Regions from separate parts of the Paenibacillus sp. MMS20-IR301 genome, predicted to be linked through region 2. Evidence: a T-box and tRNA genes for the amino acid it is inferred to sense, from the RefSeq annotation. Region 2 holds a T-box; the other holds one or more tRNA genes.
The links. The T-box of region 2 lies ahead of LOS79_RS07840 (alanine--tRNA ligase). A T-box ahead of a tRNA ligase gene usually reads a tRNA of that ligase, here a tRNA-Ala.

Region 1 (10,293 bases), 1.5 Mb from region 2:
AACGAAGCCGTTTGGCGTATCCGAGCTGCTGGCCCGTGTCAGTGCGGTTCTGCGGCGGATCTCAGGGCTGGCTGAGGAGACGCCTCCGGAAGCAGCGGTATCCGCATCCACCATTATTCTGGGACAGCTGGAGATTTATCCGGAGCGTTATGAGGTATCGCTTGGGGGACAGAGCATCAACCTGCGCCCTAAGGAATTCGAGGTTCTGTTATATCTGGCCCGCAAGCCGGGTGTAGTGCTGACGCGTGATGATCTGATGAATGCGGTCTGGGGCTTCGATTATATCGGGGGCCAGCGTACCGTGGATGTTCATGTCAGCTCACTGCGCAAGAAGCTTGAGCTGGATCCGGAATCCGTGCATATCGATTCGATCCGCGGTGTTGGCTATAAGCTGGTTGTGAACAAGAAGAGAGCACCGGTCATTTAAAATGGCGGTGTTCTCTTTCTGATACACTTTTCCTGATTTTTGATTTTACACAGCGTTAACAATTCTCTGGAGCTCTATTTACACTGAAAGCTTATCATGGGGAACGAAGATGATGAGAAGGAGATAATATAAACTAATGAAATCCATCATTGACATAGAGAAGCTTGATCTCTTCTATGAGTCATTCCACGCACTGAAGAATGTGGATCTGCGTATTCCGGAGAAACAGGTTACCGCTTTTATCGGTCCCTCCGGCTGCGGAAAGTCCACCCTGCTGCGTACCCTAAACCGTATGAACGACATGATTCCCGGAACACGTATTGAAGGAACAGTGAACATTGGCGGTAAAAATATTTACAGTGACGAAATTGAAGTGGAAAGCCTGCGCAAGCAGGTCGGTATGGTATTCCAGCAGCCTAACCCGTTCCCTAAGTCGATCTATGACAATGTGGCTTACGGTCCCCGCCTGCACGGTGTGAAGAGCAAAGCTGAGCTAGATGAGCTTGTAGAGCAAAGCCTGCGCCAGTCTGCACTGTGGGAGGAAGTGAAGGACTTCCTCAAGAAGTCTGCACTCAGCTTGTCCGGCGGTCAACAGCAGCGCCTCTGTATTGCCAGAGCCCTTGCCGTGCAGCCCGATATTCTGCTGATGGATGAGGCAACCTCCGCACTTGACCCGGTATCTACACTGAAGATTGAGGAACTGGTACAGGAACTGCGGGATAAGTATACGATTGTGATGGTCACGCATAATATGCATCAGGCCGCCCGTGTATCGGGACGCACCGTATTTTTCCTGAACGGCGTTATCGTGGAGGCAGCGGATACGGAGCAATTGTTCTCGAATCCGAAAGACTCCCGCACTGAAGATTATATCTCCGGCCGTTTCGGCTAAGCGGCAACAGGAATTCCTTCCCGGAAAGAAATCAGCTGGCCATATGTTACTGAGGAGGATCGTTTTCAATATGATTCGCAGAAAAGAATTCGATAAAGATCTGGAAGAACTGCGCACACTGCTGCAGCAGATGGGCGAACATGTAACAGATGCACTGGATGGTGCAGTAGTAGCTCTGCAGACCCTGGATACTGCACGTGCCCAGGATATTGTTAAAGCTGATTTGCGGCTTAACGCTATGGAAGACCGGATTATGGAGATCGGCTCACGCCTGATTATTACCCAGCAGCCGGTAGCGAAGGATCTGCGCCGGATTATTGTCGCCTTCAAAATTTCCAGTGACCTTGAACGTATGGGCGATCTGGCACTGGATGTAGCCAAGGTGACGATGCGCATTCAGGGACAGCAGCTGATTAAGCCGCTTGTGGATATTCCGCGGATGGCCGAGATTGTGACTGGAATGATTACAGAAGCCATTCAATCCTATCTGGATGAGAATACGGATCTGGCTTACAAAATGGCCCAGGACGACGATCAGGTAGACGGGCTGTACAGTGCGATGATTAATGAACTGTATACTTACATGGTTCAGAAGCCTGAATCCGTGAATCAGGCGATGCTGCTTACACTGGTTGGCCGTTATATTGAGCGGATTGCCGACCATGCAACGAACATCGGTGAAAGTGTAGTTTATCTGGTAACAGGTAAACGTCCGGACTTGAACCAATAGTGAAATAGATTGCTGACGGCAAGCCCCCTCTCCCCGGGGGCTTGTTTTTTTGTTTTAAATGGGCCCTGTTTGGAAATCCTGCATTACAGGCCGCTCAGGTTCATTTTGATGCGGAGCATATGGTACTATGTAAGAAGCAAGCAAGAAAAGGCGAGGTGCTAGTGTGGACAAGCTGATACTAATTGATGGAAATAATATCATTTACCGGGCGTTTTTCGCGATGCCGCCGCTGACGAATACAGCGGGGCAGCAGACGAATGCGGTATACGGATTTACGACGATGCTGCTGCGCCTGATTGACGAGCATAAGCCGAGTCATATGATTGTTGCCTTTGATGCCGGGAAGATCACCTTCCGGCATGAAGGCTATGAGGATTACAAGGGCGGACGCCAGAAAACACCGCCGGAGCTCTCCGGGCAGTTCCCGCTGCTGAAGGAGCTGCTGCAGGGGCTGGGTGTGCCGCAGTTTGAGATCAGCGGCTATGAGGCTGATGATATTATCGGGACGATCTCCCGTGAGGCGGATGCCGCCGGCCGGCAGGTAATGATTGTATCCGGGGATAAGGATATGCTGCAGCTGGCTTCAGAGCATACCACTGTAGCGCTGGTCCGCAAGGGTGTTACGGATGTAGAGCTGTACGGTCCGCAGCAGATCCGCGATAAATATGATCTGACACCAGAGCAGATCATTGACCTTAAGGGACTGATGGGCGACGCCAGCGATAACATTCCCGGTGTGCCCGGTGTCGGAGAGAAGACGGCGCTTAAGCTGCTCCAGCAGTTCGGGTCGGTAGAAGGGGTGCTGGCCGGAACAGGTGAGCTGAAGGGTAAGATGAAGGAAAAGCTGGAAGAGCATGCGGACAGCGCCATCATGAGCAAGAAGCTGGCAACTATCTACCGCGAAGTTCCGCTTCAGCATTCATGGGAGGACATGGTCTTCAGCGGAATTAATGCAGATACGGCGGGTCCGGCACTGGCCAAGATGGAATTCAAATCCCTGCTGGAGCGGCTGTCGCTTAGCGCCTATGCCCCGGGGGCAGGCGGAGGCAATCCGGATGGTGCCGCTGTGGAAGCGGCAGAGCTTGACATCACCATCATTGATGAAGCCGGGCTGCCGGAGCTGGCTGCTGCGCTGCCGGATATTACGGCTCTGCATGTGGAATCAAACGGGGAGAATCCGCACCGGGCGGAGGTGATCGGCATCGGTCTGTCTTCTCCGGAGAAGCATTACTTCGTGCCGGTCAGCTTGCTGCAGAGCACCGCCTCAGACCCGCTGCGGGCTTGGCTCGGCGATGACAAAGCGCCGAAGAGCGGCTATGATCTGCACCGTGCCGACCTTGCGCTGCATTGGCAGGGCATTGCTTTTGCCGGAGCGGCCCACGATGTCCAGCTTGCCGCGTATCTGCTGGACCCGACGGAAGCCAGCCAGAATCTAAATGATCTGACCGGCAAATACGGGCTGCCCCGTCTGGCACCGGATGAAGAGGTGTTCGGCAAAGGTGCCAAATACAAGTTACCGGAGCTTGAGATTCTCGGAAACCACGTAGCCCGTAAAAGCGCAACTGTACTCGGTATTGTGCAGAAGCAGCAGGAGGCGCTGGATGAGACCGCGATGACCGGGTTGTTCGAAGATCTGGAAATGCCTTTGTCACGGATTCTTGCTGATATGGAGAAGCAGGGGATTGCGGTGAACAGAGATGATCTTATAGAGCTCGGCAAAGAATTCGAAGCGCAGATCGCGAGCCTGGTTGCCGAAATCTATGCGGTATGCGGTACAGAGTTCAATCTTAATTCAACCAAGCAGCTTGGGGACGTACTGTTCGTTAAGCTTGGACTGCCTGTGGTGAAAAAGACGAAGACCGGCTACTCGACGGATGCCGAGGTGCTGGAGAAGCTGGCTCCTTATCATGCCGCCGTGCGTCTGATTCTGCAGTACCGTTCCATTGCCAAGCTGCAGTCTACCTATGTAGAGGGCCTGCTGAAGGAAATTTCCCCGGACACCGGAAAGGTGCATACCTTCTACCGGCAGACCATTGCCGCAACAGGACGGCTGAGCAGCCAGTTCCCGAACCTGCAGAACATTCCGATCCGGCTGGAGGAAGGGCGCAAGATCCGTAAGGTATTCGTTCCATCGGAACCGGGCTGGTCCATTCTGGCGGCGGACTATTCGCAGATTGAGCTGCGGGTGCTGGCGCATATCTCCGGCGATGAACGGATGAAGGAAGCTTTTGTCGAGGATATGGATATTCACACCAAAACAGCGATGGACGTATTCGGCGTTACAGCGGATATGGTGGACAGCAACATGCGCCGTTCCGCTAAGGCGGTTAACTTCGGGATCGTCTATGGAATCAGTGATTACGGTCTATCCCAGAACCTGAATATTCCGCGTAAGGAAGCAGCGCAGTTCATCGAGCAGTATTTCGAGGTATTCCAGGGTGTACGCCGTTATATGGATGATATTGTCGTAGAGGCCCGCAAGCAGGGATATGTAACCACCTTGCTGGAACGCCGCCGTTATTTGCCGGATATCAATGCGAAGAACTTTAATTTGCGCTCGTTCGCTGAGCGTACCGCGATGAACACGCCGATTCAGGGAACGGCTGCCGATATTATCAAGCTGGCTATGGTGCAGATGGATAAGGCGTTGTATGAACGCGGACTGAGGAGCCGTATGCTGCTGCAGGTGCACGATGAGCTTGTCTTTGAGGTGCCGGAGGAAGAGCTGGAGCAGATGAAGCAGCTGCTGCCTGAGGTTATGGCGGGAGCGCTCAAGCTGTCAGTTCCGCTGAAAGCGGAGGTAAGTTATGGAAGTAACTGGTATGAAGCGAAATAGGCTCCCCGTTCATACAGCTTATCCGGTATAATGGAATAGAGGTGAGCCATCATGCCGGAATTACCGGAAGTAGAAACAGTCAGAAGAACCTTAAATGAGTTAATTACAGGGAAGCAGATAGAGCATGTCACAGTCCGGCTGCCGCGGATTATTCAGCGCCCGGATGATATTCAGGCTTTTGCCCATATGCTGGCGGGCCATAGTGTTGTAAGTGTTGAGCGGCGGGGAAAGTTCCTGCGGTTTGTGTTTGACGGTCTCGTAATGGTCACCCATCTGCGGATGGAAGGCCGTTACGGGTTGTATAAGGAAGGTGAGCCGCTGGACAAGCACAGTCATGTGATTTTCCATTTCACCGATGGCACTGAGCTGCGTTATACGGATGTACGCCAGTTCGGGACAATGCATCTGTTCGACCCGGGTGAGGATCTGCTGCAGAAGCCGCTGAACAAGCTGGGCCAGGAACCGCTGGATGACGATTTCTCTCTGGAGCGGTTCAAACAGATTATCGCGGGTAAAAGCACCAAGATCAAGCCGCTGCTGCTGAACCAGGAATATGTTGTCGGCATCGGCAATATTTATGTAGATGAGTCGCTGCACCGCGCCGGCATTCATCCCGAGGAGACGGCAAAGTCGCTGCCCGAGGAACGCCTTGCCAAGCTGCATCATGCCATAGTAGCTACCCTGACTGAGGCGGTGAATGCAGGCGGCTCTTCTGTGAAATCGTATGTCAACGGCCAGGGGGAGAGCGGCAGCTACCAGGATCAGCACCTGATCTACGGGCGCAAGGACCAGCCTTGCTCAACCTGCGGCACGATCATTGAGAAAAGTGTTGTCGGCGGCCGGGGGACACATTATTGTCCAAGCTGCCAGCCTGTGCCGGTAACACTGCCAGTAACGCCTTAGTAAGCTTTTAGCCTGCTGCATGCAACAAATGTAATGGTTAACAAGTTATCCATGCCGCCCATGATTTATTGAAGGGCAGGCACTCATAGCCTATCCCGCCCATATACTGTGTGAAGATTGCTGATTATGGCGAAGCGGAACCCGGCGCGCAGGCGCGTCAGGCTCCGGTTCTTCACGGGAGGGATTGCGGGTGCTGAGCCCTTTGTTATCGTTGCTGCTGCTTGCGTTTGCCCTGAGTTTGGACGGATTTGGTGTAGGCGTTACATATGGATTACGTAAGATGAAAATACCTTTGCTCTCCATTATGATTATCTCGCTGTGTTCCGGGGTAGTCATTTATGTCTCTATGCAGGTCGGCGTGCTGCTGGCCAAGGTGGTCTCACCGCATGCCGCTTCCAGTATCGGGGCGGTTATTCTCGTCTTGATGGGCTGCTGGTCACTGTTCCAGATGCTGACACAGAAGGAGAAGGAGAAGGAGCAGGAGGGGGCCGTGAATGGCGATGAGTTGCCGGAGGATCAGGCAAGGCTGGAGACAGCCGCTGCTGCTGCTGATGGGGCAGATGCTGCGGACCTCCAGAAGCCCGCTGTGTTTTCGCTGGAGCTCCGGCATCTCGGCGTGGTCATTCAGATTCTCCGCACACCTTCTTCCGCCGATATGGATGCCTCCGGGAGTATCTCTTCCATGGAAGCGATGATTCTGGGCATTGCGTTATCACTGGATGCCTTTGGTGCCGGACTCGGTGCTGCGCTGCTCGGGTTCAGCCCGGTCTCTACAGCCCTGATGATTGCCTTGTTCAGCGGAACCTTTCTGCTGCTGGGAATGAAGACAGGACTCCGGCTATCAGGCAGCTACTGGATGAAGCATGCGGCCCTGCTGCCGGCGTTATTATTGATTGCGATGGGTATAATGAAGCTATTATGAGGTGAGTACATGATTATGGGCTTAACCGGAGGAATTGCTTCCGGAAAAAGCACTGTGTCTGCACTGTTTGCCCGGAAGGGGGCAGCGCTGGTGGATGCGGATATTATCGCCAGGGAGGTTATGCTCCCGGGACATCCGGTGCTGGCTGCTGCCGTGCAGGCTTTTGGAGACGGAATTCTGCACTCTGACGGGTCGCTGGACCGGGCAAGGCTGGGCGAGATTGTATTTCGGGACCCTGAAGCGCTTCAGACCCTGAATCAGCTGACCCATCCGGCGATCCGCAGAGAAATTAAGGAACAGATGTACGTGCTTGAGCAGGAGAATCCGCAGCGGCTCGTTATTGTGGATATTCCTCTGCTCTACGAGTCGGAGCTGGATCATTTATTTGAGCAGATTATTGTAGTGTACGTTCCCCGCAGGGTCCAGCTGGCCCGGCTTATGGCGAGGAACGGGCTCAAGCTTGATCAGGCTGAAGAACGGCTGAAATCCCAGATGGATATCGAGCTGAAACGCAGGAAGGCTGACTATGTCATTGACAATAGCGGTGATCCCGGGGCTACGGAGCAGCAGGTAGCTTCCCTGTGGGACAAGCTGGGATTAATATGATGAGATGGCTGCGCAAAAAAAGAGTGCTGCTGCTGTTATTCATCGGCTTCACAGCGGTTCTGTTCCTGAGCACCAACTGGATGTCCTGGTTTTATCCGATCTATTATAAAGAAGAGATCCGCAGGCACAGCCTTACTTATGAGATGGACCCGTTCCTGGTAGCGGCGATTATCCGGGTTGAGACCAACTACAAGACCGGCCGTGAGTCCAAAAAAGGGGCGATCGGGCTTATGCAGCTCATGCCGGACACCGCGAAGTGGGCGCTTGAAAAGGCCAAGCTACCCGATGTGTCGCTTGAGCGTCTGAGGGAGGAGCCATCTTCCAATATTGAACTGGGCACCTGGTATTTGTCTACGCTGTCACGGCAGTTTGACGGCAACCGTATAGCGGTCATCGCCGCGTACAATGCCGGACCCGGTAAGGTTAAGAGCTGGCTTGATGCAGGGGATTGGGACGGCACTGAAGCAGCGGTAAAGGATATTCCGTTTGGTGAGACCCGTCACTATGTCCAGCGGGTAGTTTATTATTACGAGCAATATACGGAGCTGTATAGTGAGTTCTGAGTCTCTGGCCTGTATGTAAAAAGAAGTATCAAACGGCCGGAGCCGTTTAATACTTCTTAGGCAAGCTTATGGTGACAGGTTATTTGTATTGACCTGCCAATTGCTGTTCTGCCAGGGTTACGAGACGTTTAGTGATGTAACCGCCGATCGAACCGTTTTCATAAGAAGTTTTATTGCCTTGGTATCCGTCTGGGGAGAGGGTAATACCCAATTCTTGGGCAACTTCATATTTCAGTTGTTCCAAGGCACCGCGTGAATTTGGAGCTACCAGGTTGTTGCTGCTGTTTTGGCTCATTGCTGTTCACCTCCTATCGGTTGGTAACTGTATTATGTGCCGGACTTGCCATATTCATAACAACAATAAAACGGTGTTTTCTGGAAATTAGAATCAGCCTTGTACTGCTGGAGATTCAGCGGCAGGGCATAACCATTCTTACTATGAGGAAGTGATTTAGCTTATGAAATGCCCTTACTGCGATCACACGAATACGAAAGTGCTTGACTCGCGTCCAGCTAATGAGAATAAGTCGATCCGCCGCAGGCGTGAATGTGAACAATGCAGCCGCCGGTTCACCACCTTCGAGATGATTGAAGAAACCCCGCTGATCGTTATCAAAAAAGGCGGCAGCCGTGAAGAGTTCAGCCGTGACAAAATCCTCCGCGGCCTTATCCGTGCCTGTGAGAAACGTCCCGTGCCTGTAGAGCGCCTGGAAGTCATTGTGTCCGAGGTGGAGAAAAGCCTGCGCGGCATCGCCCTGGCCGAGATTGAGAGCCGCCAGATCGGCGAGCTGGTTATGGAGCAGCTCTATCCGGTAGATGAGGTTGCTTATGTCCGCTTCGCCTCCGTATACCGCCAGTTCAAGGACATTAACATGTTCATGAAGGAACTGAAGGGACTGCTGTCCAAGAACACCGAGGAGCTTGAGGGGCTGTAGTCTCTGTAGTTCTGTAAGCGGTACAAGAAAGCGCGCTTGGTAACGGGTGGGCAGAGTAGTGTGCCGGAGATGTATAGGACCGGCCTCGGGTAATGAGGCTGGTCCCGGGTGGCGTGTCCTGTCCGGGCAAGGAAAGCGGCGGAAATTAATTAATATAATTAATTTCAATAAAGTGTTGACACTGACGCTGAATTTCTGTATTATATAGAAGTCGCCTACGAAATACGAAACATTGAAAGCGGCCTGAGCTTACGGCTCAGATTGAATTTTTGAATACATAATGTGTTCGTAAATCATGTGTATGGGGAATTAGCTCAGCTGGGAGAGCGCATCGCTGGCAGCGATGAGGTCAGGGGTTCGAGCCCCCTATTCTCCACCATACCATGGACTCTTAGCTCAGTTGGTAGAGCAGTTGACTCTTAATCAATTTGTCCAGGGTTCGAGTCCCTGAGAGTCCATCACAGAAGAAACGGCAGCGATGCCGTTTTTTTGCTGTTTCATTATAATGTATAAAATTATTGTAGACGGTAATTATATATTTTGTATTCGTCTACACATAAAACTCAGTTTGGCGTATAATAGAAATAGGTCTTTATGTTGTAATATTTCTATTGGGGGTATACTCGTATGGCTAATGAATTGAATCAGGTGGCCATTGCAAAGGTGAAATCATGGATGGCCGCTAACGACAAGTCCATTCAGTGGCTTGCTGATCAAATTGAGGTAAGCAAAGCATTGATGGGGCATATTCTGAGCGGTGAGCGTCAATTTCTGCCCAAGCGTATGGTGCAGGTTGCCGGTGTGATGGGGATTAGCATAGAAGAATTATTGACTCCTGAACAAGTGGAAGAGAAGGGGTATACTTTAAGCTTAAGGGGAAAAGCGGATTCGCGGACTGCCAAAAGGCATTTAAATATTTTATTAAATGCTATTCAGAATAGCCGGCAGCTGGAAAAGGAACTTGTGAAGGTGGAACGATAATGTCCTCCATAAAACAACAGTCTGAGCAGATGGGTGAAAATTTTGCATATGAAGTGCTAACTGAACAAATTGGAGCGCTAACCTTTATTGGTTCGGGAGTCGAAGAGAAATTGCGGGAGCACGCATCCGTTATTTATCAGAATATCCCGGACCTTCTTTTTTTTGGTGCTACAGTAGGTTTTGACGATGATAAATATGTGATGCTTAATACATACCAGCCTTTAAGAAGCCGTTATTATACCGCAGCCCATGAGCTTTGGCATGTTTTGAATTTTGAACAGCTATTACCCGAGCATTTGGATACGGAACGGGCAGCGGATCGATTTGCGGCAGCTCTGATGATGCCACGGCAGATTATTCGTCTGTTGTGGCCGAAGCTTAAGAAGAAATTACAAGAGCCAAAGGCTCTTTTGGTGATTGCAGATATGGCGGCTGTTCCTTATGAGGCCATTGCCAGACGGGTGAGTGAATTAGAGCTACCTATCGCCAAAGAATGGT
Region 2 (10,293 bases):
GCTTGGTATTATCGATTCGCTGCCTGAAAAAGACCGCTCGCAGGGCATATCCATGTATTCGCTCTGTGCCACAATGCCCGGGGTCATAGGACCGTTACTGGCACTGAATATTTGGGAATCCGGAAACATGGGTGTTTTTTCAATAACAATCCTCAGCATGGCTGTGCTTACCGGCGCTTTTGGCTTTAGTGCTACGATGAAGGCGGCAGATAACCGCCCAATCCCGCGTCAGGCTGACAGGCAGGGTTCCTTTAACCAGTTATTCACTAACCCTCACCTGTTTCTGTGCGGCATGCTAATGCTTGGATCATCCGTTATCTTCGGTGGAGTCACGACATTTATTCCATTGTACGCAGGGCAGATTCAGCACGCCAGCGCAGCTTTCTATCTAATGCTGCAGGCGGGAACGATTGTAGCTGCAAGATTCTTTTTGCGTAAAAAAATACCCTCTGACGGCAAATGGCATCCCGCCTTTATAAAAGCGGTCATTTTGTCCCTTACTGCTGCTTCCCTGTGTACCGGATTATCCGGTTATGGCGGATTTGCGGTATTCTACTGCGGTGCATTGCTGATGGGATTGGCCCAAGCGATGCTGTATCCGACTTTAACGACCTATTTGACCTTCGTTCTCCCGGAGTCTAAGCGCAATGTGCTGATCGGGCTGTTTATTGCTATGGCTGACCTCGGCGTATCGCTTGGCGGAGTGCTGCTTGGTCCTGTTGCGGACCTGCTATCCTATTCCTGGATGTATATATTTTGTGCCATGCTTGGAGCGGGATTGCTACTCTTTATCTCCAGGCAGCAGCTGAAACTGAAATTAAATGCGGAGGTACCAGCAAGCGGAACTTAAAGCAGTAAAAACAGTAGTACAATTTTTCCAGTTAAGTCGTATAATATAAAAGGAAAGTATTTTACTATTATCGCCACTTGCAACCTATACAAGAAATTTTCTGGCAAAATAGGCTGATGCTTTACTACTTAATATTAAGCGGGGAAAAGCTTTTATGAAACGAAAGAGTTTGATTTATTCGTTATTGCTGGCAATTATAGTATCGGTTGTATCAGGAGCGGGTAGCATCCACGCGGCCGCGCGAAACATCACTGACATTGTTAAAGTGACCAAGCCTGCTGAGATTAAAGTTGGAGAGTGGAAGTCCTACGAGATAGCCATCTCTGACTGGACCGATGCAGATGTTACAGACCATGACTTCACGCCAGCCTCTTCGGATGAGAATATTATCAAGGTAGTCCGGAAAACAAAATGGGTCTCTGAACTTCATGCAATAAGTAAGGGGACGGCTACCTTAACGGTTAATATTGGAGACAAGTTTGAACCTTACGTATTCACTGTTCAAGTGGTGGATGAGTATACAGTCATTCCTGAACCAACTTCTGAACCAACCCAACCGGTTGTTGTAAAGGAACCTACTCAAGCAGAGATCATGTTACAGGATTTGTCAGATTACATCGATCAGTTGGATCTGATAGCAACCTATGAAAAGAAAGCCATAACTACGATTAACCAATATGACGTTGTAAACGATTCAACCAGAAAAACAATCTTCCTGGCTTTAAACAATACTGTAGTGCCCAATTATACTAAGTTTGTATCCGGGCTAAAAAACATCAAACCCAATAATAATGCAGAGTTGAAAGAAATATACAATTACCATCTGGCAGGGGCAAAACTCCAGCTGGAAGGGTTCACTATAATGCGGGACAGTCTGAAGACGACCAAAATAAACTTCACCAAATTTAATGCAGGTGAAAAGAAGGCGGCAGAAGGTATTAAGTTATTGAATAAGGCAGAGGCTCTTCTTGATAAGTTTACAAAAAAATACTTCGAATAAATGAAAATAGGGGATTTCCCCGCGGTGCGGCCCACCACCCTCAAATTTATAATTTTACAAAAATGTTAATTGACGGAGCAATTTGAGTGTGATACCATGGGTTCAACTTAAAACGAAAAGGCTATGATGAGAAATAGTAGCTATTAGGGATCTCACAGAGAGAAGATGGTTGGTGCGAATCTTCATTGATCTAATAGTGAAGCAGTCTCGGAGCTGTGAACCGAACAGAGGAATCTTAGTAGGCTTCAACGGAGTTCCACCGTTATTCAGGAAACAATATCGGAGAGATCCCGTATTGATTGAGTGCAGAGAAATCTGAAATTAGGTGGTAACACGGACATTATAGTTCGCCCTAAGTTGACAAGAAATATGTCAGCTTAGGGCTTTTTTGTTTTAAGTACATAATTAAAGTGGAGGTAGTGAGCATGGTGAAGATGACACCAGATGAGTTAAGAAAATCGTATATTGATTTTATGAAAGGAAGAGGGGCCAGCCAAGTCCCCTCTTCCAGCTTGTTGCCAGAAAACGATCCCTCAACGTTGTTTACAGGCAGTGGAATGCAGCCAATGGTTCCCTATTTATTGGGGGAAAAGCATCCGGTAGGTAATGAGCTTGCTAATATTCAGAAGTGTTTAAGGACAGGGGATATTGATGAAGTAGGAGATATGTCGCATCTGACATTTTTTGAAATGATAGGCCGGTGGGAATTTAAAGCAAATGAAGCTAACTATAAGAAAAAGCAAATCGATGCCATTTGGAATTGGCAAATTAGCGAATTAGGCATTGATCCTGGCAGGCTGTATATCAGTGCTTTTATAGGAAGTGATGATTTGAATATACAGAAAGATACGGAAGCCATTGGGCTCTGGTCAGAAAAATTCAAATCCGTGGGTATAGAACCTATCGTTGAAGATGATCCCTACCAATATGGGGCATCTAGAGGCGGAAGAATATTCTTGTACGATGAAAAAGAAAATTGGTGGAGCCGAACCGGAAGCCCACTCCATATGCCTGTTGGTGAACCGGGTGGACCTGACAGTGAAATGTTCTATGATCTTGAACCGGGCGGGGATTCAATGGATCATCCTGCTTCGGATAGCGGGAGGTTTTTAGAAATCGGGAACAACGTATTTATGTGCTACAAAAAAGAAGACACAGGATTTGTAAAAATGCAAAATCCTAATATTGATTATGGAGGCGGATTAGAAAGGGTTGCAACGGCCCTTAGTGGTGACAAGGATATTTATAATACGGCTTTCTTCCTTAACCCCAAGAATAAATTGATGGAGTTAAGCGGTAAACCATACACTGACGATGTAAAGTCGTTTAGAATCATACTTGATCATGTGAGAGCGGCTACTTTTCTAATTAATGATGGTGCGGAGCCAGCTAATAGTGATGCAGGGTATATCACAAGAAGGTTATTAAGAAGGGCGATCCGGGCAGGTAAAAAAATAGGTATACAAGGAAGTTTTGTAGGTGAGCTGTCTGAAGTTTATATAGATGAAGCAACAGCTTATGAAGATTTGACCGGTAATAAAAAGAAAATTATCGATATTGTAAATAAGGAAGAAAATCTTTTCTATAGAACTTTACAGCAAAGCGAATTTGAAATACAAAAACATCTTAAGCATAAGGGCAACGTTACAGGTGCAGATGCCTTTTATTTTTACGAAACCTATGGGTTTCCCTTGGAATTGACGGAAGAGTTTCTAACGGAAAGCGGATATAGCATTGAGGACAAGGCGTCTTACACAGAGGCGGCAAAGAAACATGCTGACAAGAGCAGAACTGCTTCTGCGGGTAAATTCACAGGCGGATTAGCTGAGCATTCAACAGAAACAACAGCGCTGCACACGGTATCTCATTTATTACTTGCTGGGTTAAGGGAAGTTTTAGGGGATCATGTTCATCAACAAGGAAGTAATATTACTTCAGAACGATTACGGTTTGACTTCAACCATGAAGAGAAACTTACGCCAGAGCAAATAGCTGAATTGGAAAAGTATGTGAATGATGCGATTTCATCAAAAGCAGTTACCTATATTTCAGAGCTGCCTAAAATCGAAGCGAAAGAAAGTAATGTTGAAGGGAACTTTTGGGATAAATATCCGGATATCGTTAAGGTATATACAATCAAAGATAACAACGGGAAAGTCTGGAGCCGGGAAGTATGTGGAGGACCTCATGTAGAAGATACGACAACCTTAGGGAAGTTCAGGATCACAAAAGAACAATCTTCTGCTGCTGGAGTTAGGAGGATTAAAGGAGTAATTAATAAAAACGCGGAACAATAGCTGATGTTTTAGCCTGGCCTTTCCGTTGGCCGTACCGGAGAACAGTATTTAAAGAAAAGGGGGTGTCTCAAAAACCATGCAACGGCTGCTTGAGACTCCCCTCGTTTTTGAGTTAGAGATGCGTTAGCAATTCTTTACTAATCCTAACTGTCAATTATGCTCTTGATGTTTTTAATTGTTGCAAAGTGCATTGCTTCATGGTAAATCAGAAAACACAGTAATTGTTCTACATTTGTAAAGGTAAGTCCTGTAGAAGACTTGTAATGCGGATTGATTTCTTCTTTCAATTTGCTTGAAAGTACCGATTCTACCCTGTCAATTTGTTCGGTTAACAAATCGATTAACTGAGACAACGTTGGAGGCTCTGTATTCCAGTCAGACGGTTTAGTTCCTGGATCAAACAACTTACTAAAACTAGCAGGATATTTGGTTTCTTCCCCAGTAAGCTGGAAAGCGAACTTCTCATGTACGACATACATATGGCCTAGATTCCATTTTATATTGTTTTTCAAACCTGCTGGAATTTTTTCCGAGGCAGAGTCATTTATGTTCCTCACATGATCAACTGCCTGACGGCGAACAAATCTCAATTGATCTGCGACAAAATTGCTCATGATATTGACCTCCCATAAAGTTGCGAGACTCGTTGTGACAGATTTGTCAATGTACGCTCAAAAAAGGATTCATCATTAAGTGCTCTACTCAGCATTAATCCCCCTTGAATGCTAGCAATGGTTTCCTCTGAGATTTGATCAGCAGTCTCTTTAGAGATACCTGTTTGAACTAGTGCCGCGCTTAAGGCTTCAATCCATCTTTTAAAATACTGCCGAATTACTGCAGCGAATCGATCTCTTGTTTCGTCCAAAGCAAATGCACCAATAAGGCATATACGCTGACCAGATTGAAAATAAGAATCGACCTCTTGCCACATATGATCAATGGCTGCCCGGGGTTCATTCATTTCGAGCGGTTCAAAAATGTTCTTGATAAACCATTGATCAATATGAGCAAGAATTTCAGCAGCCATCTCATCTTTTCCACCCGGAAAGAAATAATATAAACTTCCTTTAGATAGACGCGTACGGGCTGTTATTTTACTCAACGATGCACCTTCATAACCTAATTCACGAAATACCTCAGTAACGAGAGGGATGACATCAGATTTTTCAAAAACAGTGCGAGTCATAGGTTTAACTCACTTAGGCTTGGATGTTCAGCGGGACGCGTACCGAGAGGCCAATGGAATTTTCGTTCTTCTTCCTTAATCCGCATATCATTAATAGAAGCAAACCTACGCTTCATCAAACCGTCTTCAGCGAATTCCCAATTCTCGTTTCCATACGATCTGAACCAATTGCCGCTATCATCATGCCATTCATATGCGAATCTAACTGCAATACGGTTATCCGTAAATGACCAGAGCTCCTTGATAAGGCGGTAGTCCAGTTCTTTGGCCCATTTTCTGGTTAGCAAAGAGACAATTTCTTGGCGGCCTGTTACAAACTCGCTCCGATTTCTCCAATAACAATCCTCAGTATACACAAGTGAGACTCGCTGAGGGTCTCGGCTATTCCAGCTGTCTTCTGCCATACGAGTTTTTTGAATTGCTGTTTCACGAGTGAATGGGGGAGCTAAATTAATCATTAAATTTCCTCGCTTTCTAAACCTTTTGACTCAGTATAAACCGATCGGTTTATTAATGCAAGTTTACATCCCAAATTCAATACCAATTTCGAATCGTTTCCGATTCTTAATGTACCGCCGGATGGTGTGCTTGATTATTACAACCGTGTCGTCCAGCTAATCGGAAGCAATGAAGATACCAGGAAATTCTTCCGGTTGTTCTTTAATCCCGGCGACGGACATGGAAATTGTTACACCCATGGTCCCGGACTAACCAAGACAACCGGTATGAAGGCTTTAATGGATTGGGTAGAAAAGGGGGATTCGGGAAAGCGAGTTGACCGCATATTCATGAGGTAACATAGTCCTCATTAGCCCGCACCCTGTGCGGGCTTTGTGTTTCAGGATTCATTTTCTATCCCTATAGCAATTACAGTTTACGATAAATCACGATTCTTCAGAAGGATCGTCATTTCTTCTGCTGATTCTTGCATCCCTCGGGCAAACCATTCTTCAATCCAGCCGAACAATCCGTAAGCAAAATAGGCCGCCACGTAGGCACCAAAGTTTGGATATTCCGGCTTCGGTCCATAGAGCGCTTTGAGCACATCTTTTAGAAGATGAAACAAATTTCTTTGAGTAAGAAGCAGGTAGAATTCCCTCTGTTTACTGAAGTGATCAAACATACTCCCCAGCATGTCTTCTTCAGAGGCCTTGATGCTCTCTTGATATTCCTCATGCCAATCCCCAATAAGTTTATAGACATATTCCTTTATAATATCTTCTTTTTCATTATAGTTCCGGTAAAAGGAAACACGGCTTACCTTTGCCTGGGAGGTGAGATCACTGATGGAGATCGACTTTAGCTCTTTTATTTTCAACAGATCAAGAAGTGAATTTGTAATTTGAAGCTTTACAAATGTGTTTTTTTTATTTTTATCGGCCATGTTACATTTTATCCCTTCTGTATCATTATCCGTTAGTATATTGATTTTGATATTATCTAATGATACATTTGCAGCACAAAAAAAGATACATCTGTTGCATTAATGGGAGTTCAAATTGCACAATCATAATGCATCCTTTGTGGATGGTAATACACAGATATAGCACATCAATCTATTGGAGCCCAACCATTTACAATTTAGCGTTATAATATCAACATTCTCAGGAGGAAACAATGAAACTATTAAAAAGAATATTCCTATTTGTGGCTATCGTAATTGTTGTAATTATTTTGGCAGTTGTGGCGGTTTTCAAATATCTGTCATACCGCAATGATCATTATTATAGATTTGTAAAGACTGACAAGCCAATAGAAGCCCAATATACGGCACTTGGACCCCATAAGGTTTCTTATGCAGAATTCGACGCAGATCATGATAGTTATAAGAAATATGAGATTTGGTATCCGTCCGAAATGAAAGATCGTTCATCTGCCTATCCTCTCGTTGTAATGGCAAACGGCACGGGAATTACGGCTTCAAAATACAAATCTGTTTTTAAACATCTTGCTTCCTGGGGATTTGTCGTTGTTGGCAATGAGGACGAAAATTCGCGAACAGGAGCTTCATCATCTGCAAGTCTTGAGTTTCTGCTGAAACTGAATGAAGACGCCAAGAGCGATTTTTATGGAAAAATTGATGTTGATAACATCGGGATCGGCGGACATTCGCAGGGAGGCGTGGGCACAATAAATGCTGTAACCAATCAGAAGAATGGTAATTTATACAAGTCCATGTTTACGGCAAGCGCCACTTCAAGCTACTGGGGCCAGAAAAATGTATTCGGAACGGATTGGAGCTACGACATAACTAAGGTTAATATACCCTACTTCATGGTTGCTGGTACGGGGAATTTTGATGCAGGTACTGCAGAAGACATAAGGGCTACAGAAGGGCAGGGGATTGCTCCGCTTTGGTCAATGAACAAGAATTATTCCATTATTCCCGATACGGTAACCAAGGTTATGGCAAGGCGCGTAAACACAGACCACAGTGATATGCTGAATCATGCTGACGGATATATGACAGCTTGGTTTATGTATTGGCTGAAAGACGATCTGCAAGCGGGAACTGCATTCTTTGGCAACGATGCTGAGATCCTTACAAATGCTAACTGGCAGGATGTAGCGAAAAATCACTGAATATTGTACTTGTGAAAAAGGGCGCCGAGCTTTGATTCCGGTGCCCTTTTGCCAGTTTTTCATGCCCGTTAGATCTGGCATGTTACATTATATCCACTCTGTATCATTTTCTGCCCGAGTATTGATTCTCACCTTAACCGGTGATACATTTGTAACACAAAAAAGTTACAACTGTTACATGCAGTTTGTCAACGAACAAATGGAAGGGGATGAAGAGATGACACTTAAACAAAAACGCACCATCATTTTAGTTGCAGTTATTATCGTAGCCGCTGTTATGGGGCGGCTTGCGGTACGGGCATTTATGAATACTTTACTCGGCGGCACACTATTCGGAGGTAACTTTCTATGACAAATAAAGAAAAAGGCAGAAAAAAAGTCCTTTGGGGATTTATTTATGTGGGGACTTTCATTATTGCATTTGCCGCTTCGGCCATCATCAAAATGACCTACAATCCGCTGTCTGGAGAAATGCAGGTGGATTGGAATGACTCCGTTGGCCGTGTATATACGGATATCGCCTACAGCGAAAAGGAGCAGAACAAATTCGACCTGTATGTTCCCTCGGATAATACAAAGAAAACTTACGGTCTTGTTGTATATCTCCATGCAGGAGGGTTCTCAACCGGTGACAAAAATGATGACGCCAATATGCTGAAATGGCTCACCTCAAAAGGTTACGTCGCTGCAGGAATTAATTATACGCTGCGTAATGACAATAACCCTGAAGCCAGTGTGTATACCATGTCACAGGAAATCAAAGAAAGTATTCCGGTTGTAAAAGCAGAAGCGGAAAAGTTAGGCTACAATCTCGATCGGATGGCGATATCCGGTGGATCAGCGGGAGGGACGCTGGCGCTATTGTATGCATACCGCGATGCAGCTGCCTCTCCGATTCCTGTTACAATGGTCTTTGAAATGGTCGGCCCTCCCAGCTTTTATCCGGAGGACTGGACTCCTTACGGTTTGGATAAGAATCCAGAGGCAGCGGCAGACTTATTCAGCGTAATGTCCGGCAACACCATCACAACCAATATGATAGGAACGCCAAAGTATGAGGAAGCAGTCAAAGGGATTTCACCGTATATGTGGATTAATGAAAACTCTGTGCCTTCACTGGTTGCTTATGGAAAATACGATAAGGTAGCTCCGTTTAGGTCAGTAAAACATCTGATTAATGCTTTGGAGGAAAACCATGTGCCCCACGATTATTTCGAATTCCCTCATTCGGGACATGGTCTGCAAAATGACAATAAGCTTTATGCAAAATATATAGAGAAGATGAATGAGTATCTGGAACGGTATATGGCAAGTGAATAAAACAGATCAAAACTTGGAAAGAGATTAAGTCACGAATTTATAGATAATATATACACTTTTCAGTTGATGTCCTAGTATCAATCAGGATATGAGCTGGAAGGTTTTTTTCGTTAGAAGTCGTTTAACCGATATCACAAAGTCGGATAAGCGATGGAGAGTTGAACCGGAATTTTGTAGGATTAATCTATGATCTTCCTTCTGAATAAAATGAGAGGTTTCATCTGCGAAGTTGTAGAGAACGGAAGCCACTGGGGCCGCAGCTTAGAATTCGGGAGTCCTACAGGGAATTCTTGGCTAATTAAGGGGCAAGAAATCTCAATGCTGGATTCACCCAAATGATGAGGGCCTGCTCAAGGGAGAATATGGATTAAATGACTACGAGGACATTCCAGAAACCATCCATTATCTACGGGAAGGCGATGTTCTGGATATTGGCAACGGACATGTCATTCGTATTTTTCATGTGCCGGGTTATACGGACGGAAGTATTCTGCTATTGGATGAAAAGACAAACTCGTTATTCACCAGTGATACAGTTGCCAGACGCCTGTTGTATGGACTCGGAAAGTGGATCCCACTCGACCAGTTTATCCATGATTTAGAGAGAATTAAAGCTTTGGATTTCACATCTATTCATACTTGTCATGATCGTTCCTCACTGTCTAGAACGTTTATTGATTTTATGATTGATAGCCTAAAACAACTCCCGCAAGTCCAGCAAAGAACAGAAATTCTTGGGCAGGAGTTTATTCACTTGGTACGGGGAGAAGAGAACGAAGAAACTTATTTCGATTTCGTAGTTCCTGCCGCCAGAAGAGAGGAATGCATTGAGGCGCTAAAAAGAGTGTGAAATTACTTGTAAATGTGCTAAGCCAATATATTAATCGATAGTTTCCCCGAATTTCAATCCGAAATTCTCCATCATTTCCAGAATGGGAATAAACTCGCGTCCTTTTGATGTTAGTGAAAGGATGTTTTTCTATAAACTCTTTTTGAAAACCGCCTTTGCATATTTTAGTCACGTCGGTACTTCCTCTCGTCTGTTAGTTAGTACATA

Region 1: it encodes a tRNA-Ala, which carries the amino acid that the T-box ahead of LOS79_RS07840 (alanine--tRNA ligase) is inferred to sense. The anticodon was not compared.

What each region holds. Positions count from the first base shown of each region.
Region 1 is NZ_CP135275.1:3,216,383-3,226,675, reverse strand. It holds gene LOS79_RS14220 (response regulator transcription factor) at 1-427, shown strand, start outside; gene pstB (phosphate ABC transporter ATP-binding protein PstB) at 564-1,319, shown strand; gene phoU (phosphate signaling complex protein PhoU) at 1,390-2,049, shown strand; gene polA (DNA polymerase I) at 2,213-4,885, shown strand; gene mutM (DNA-formamidopyrimidine glycosylase) at 4,937-5,788, shown strand; gene LOS79_RS14195 (manganese efflux pump) at 5,979-6,710, shown strand; gene coaE (dephospho-CoA kinase) at 6,720-7,316, shown strand; gene LOS79_RS14185 (lytic transglycosylase domain-containing protein) at 7,316-7,879, shown strand; gene LOS79_RS14180 (alpha/beta-type small acid-soluble spore protein) at 7,959-8,174, opposite strand; gene nrdR (transcriptional regulator NrdR) at 8,338-8,814, shown strand; tRNA gene LOS79_RS14170 (tRNA-Ala) at 9,118-9,193, shown strand; tRNA gene LOS79_RS14165 (tRNA-Lys) at 9,200-9,272, shown strand; gene LOS79_RS14160 (helix-turn-helix domain-containing protein) at 9,442-9,795, shown strand; gene LOS79_RS14155 (ImmA/IrrE family metallo-endopeptidase) at 9,795-10,293, shown strand, end outside.
Region 2 is NZ_CP135275.1:1,751,933-1,762,225, reverse strand. It holds gene cntE (staphylopine family metallophore export MFS transporter CntE) at 1-850, shown strand, start outside; gene LOS79_RS07845 (hypothetical protein) at 1,005-1,850, shown strand; T-box leader at 1,965-2,208, shown strand; gene LOS79_RS07840 (alanine--tRNA ligase) at 2,276-4,147, shown strand; gene LOS79_RS07835 (DinB family protein) at 4,291-4,761, opposite strand; gene LOS79_RS07830 (TetR/AcrR family transcriptional regulator) at 4,758-5,333, opposite strand; gene LOS79_RS07825 (nuclear transport factor 2 family protein) at 5,330-5,791, opposite strand; gene LOS79_RS33035 (tannase/feruloyl esterase family alpha/beta hydrolase) at 5,843-6,130, shown strand; gene LOS79_RS07820 (TetR/AcrR family transcriptional regulator) at 6,208-6,717, opposite strand; gene LOS79_RS07815 (poly(ethylene terephthalate) hydrolase family protein) at 6,951-7,916, shown strand; gene LOS79_RS07810 (hypothetical protein) at 8,095-8,268, shown strand; gene LOS79_RS07805 (alpha/beta hydrolase) at 8,265-9,236, shown strand; gene LOS79_RS07800 (hypothetical protein) at 9,733-10,086, shown strand.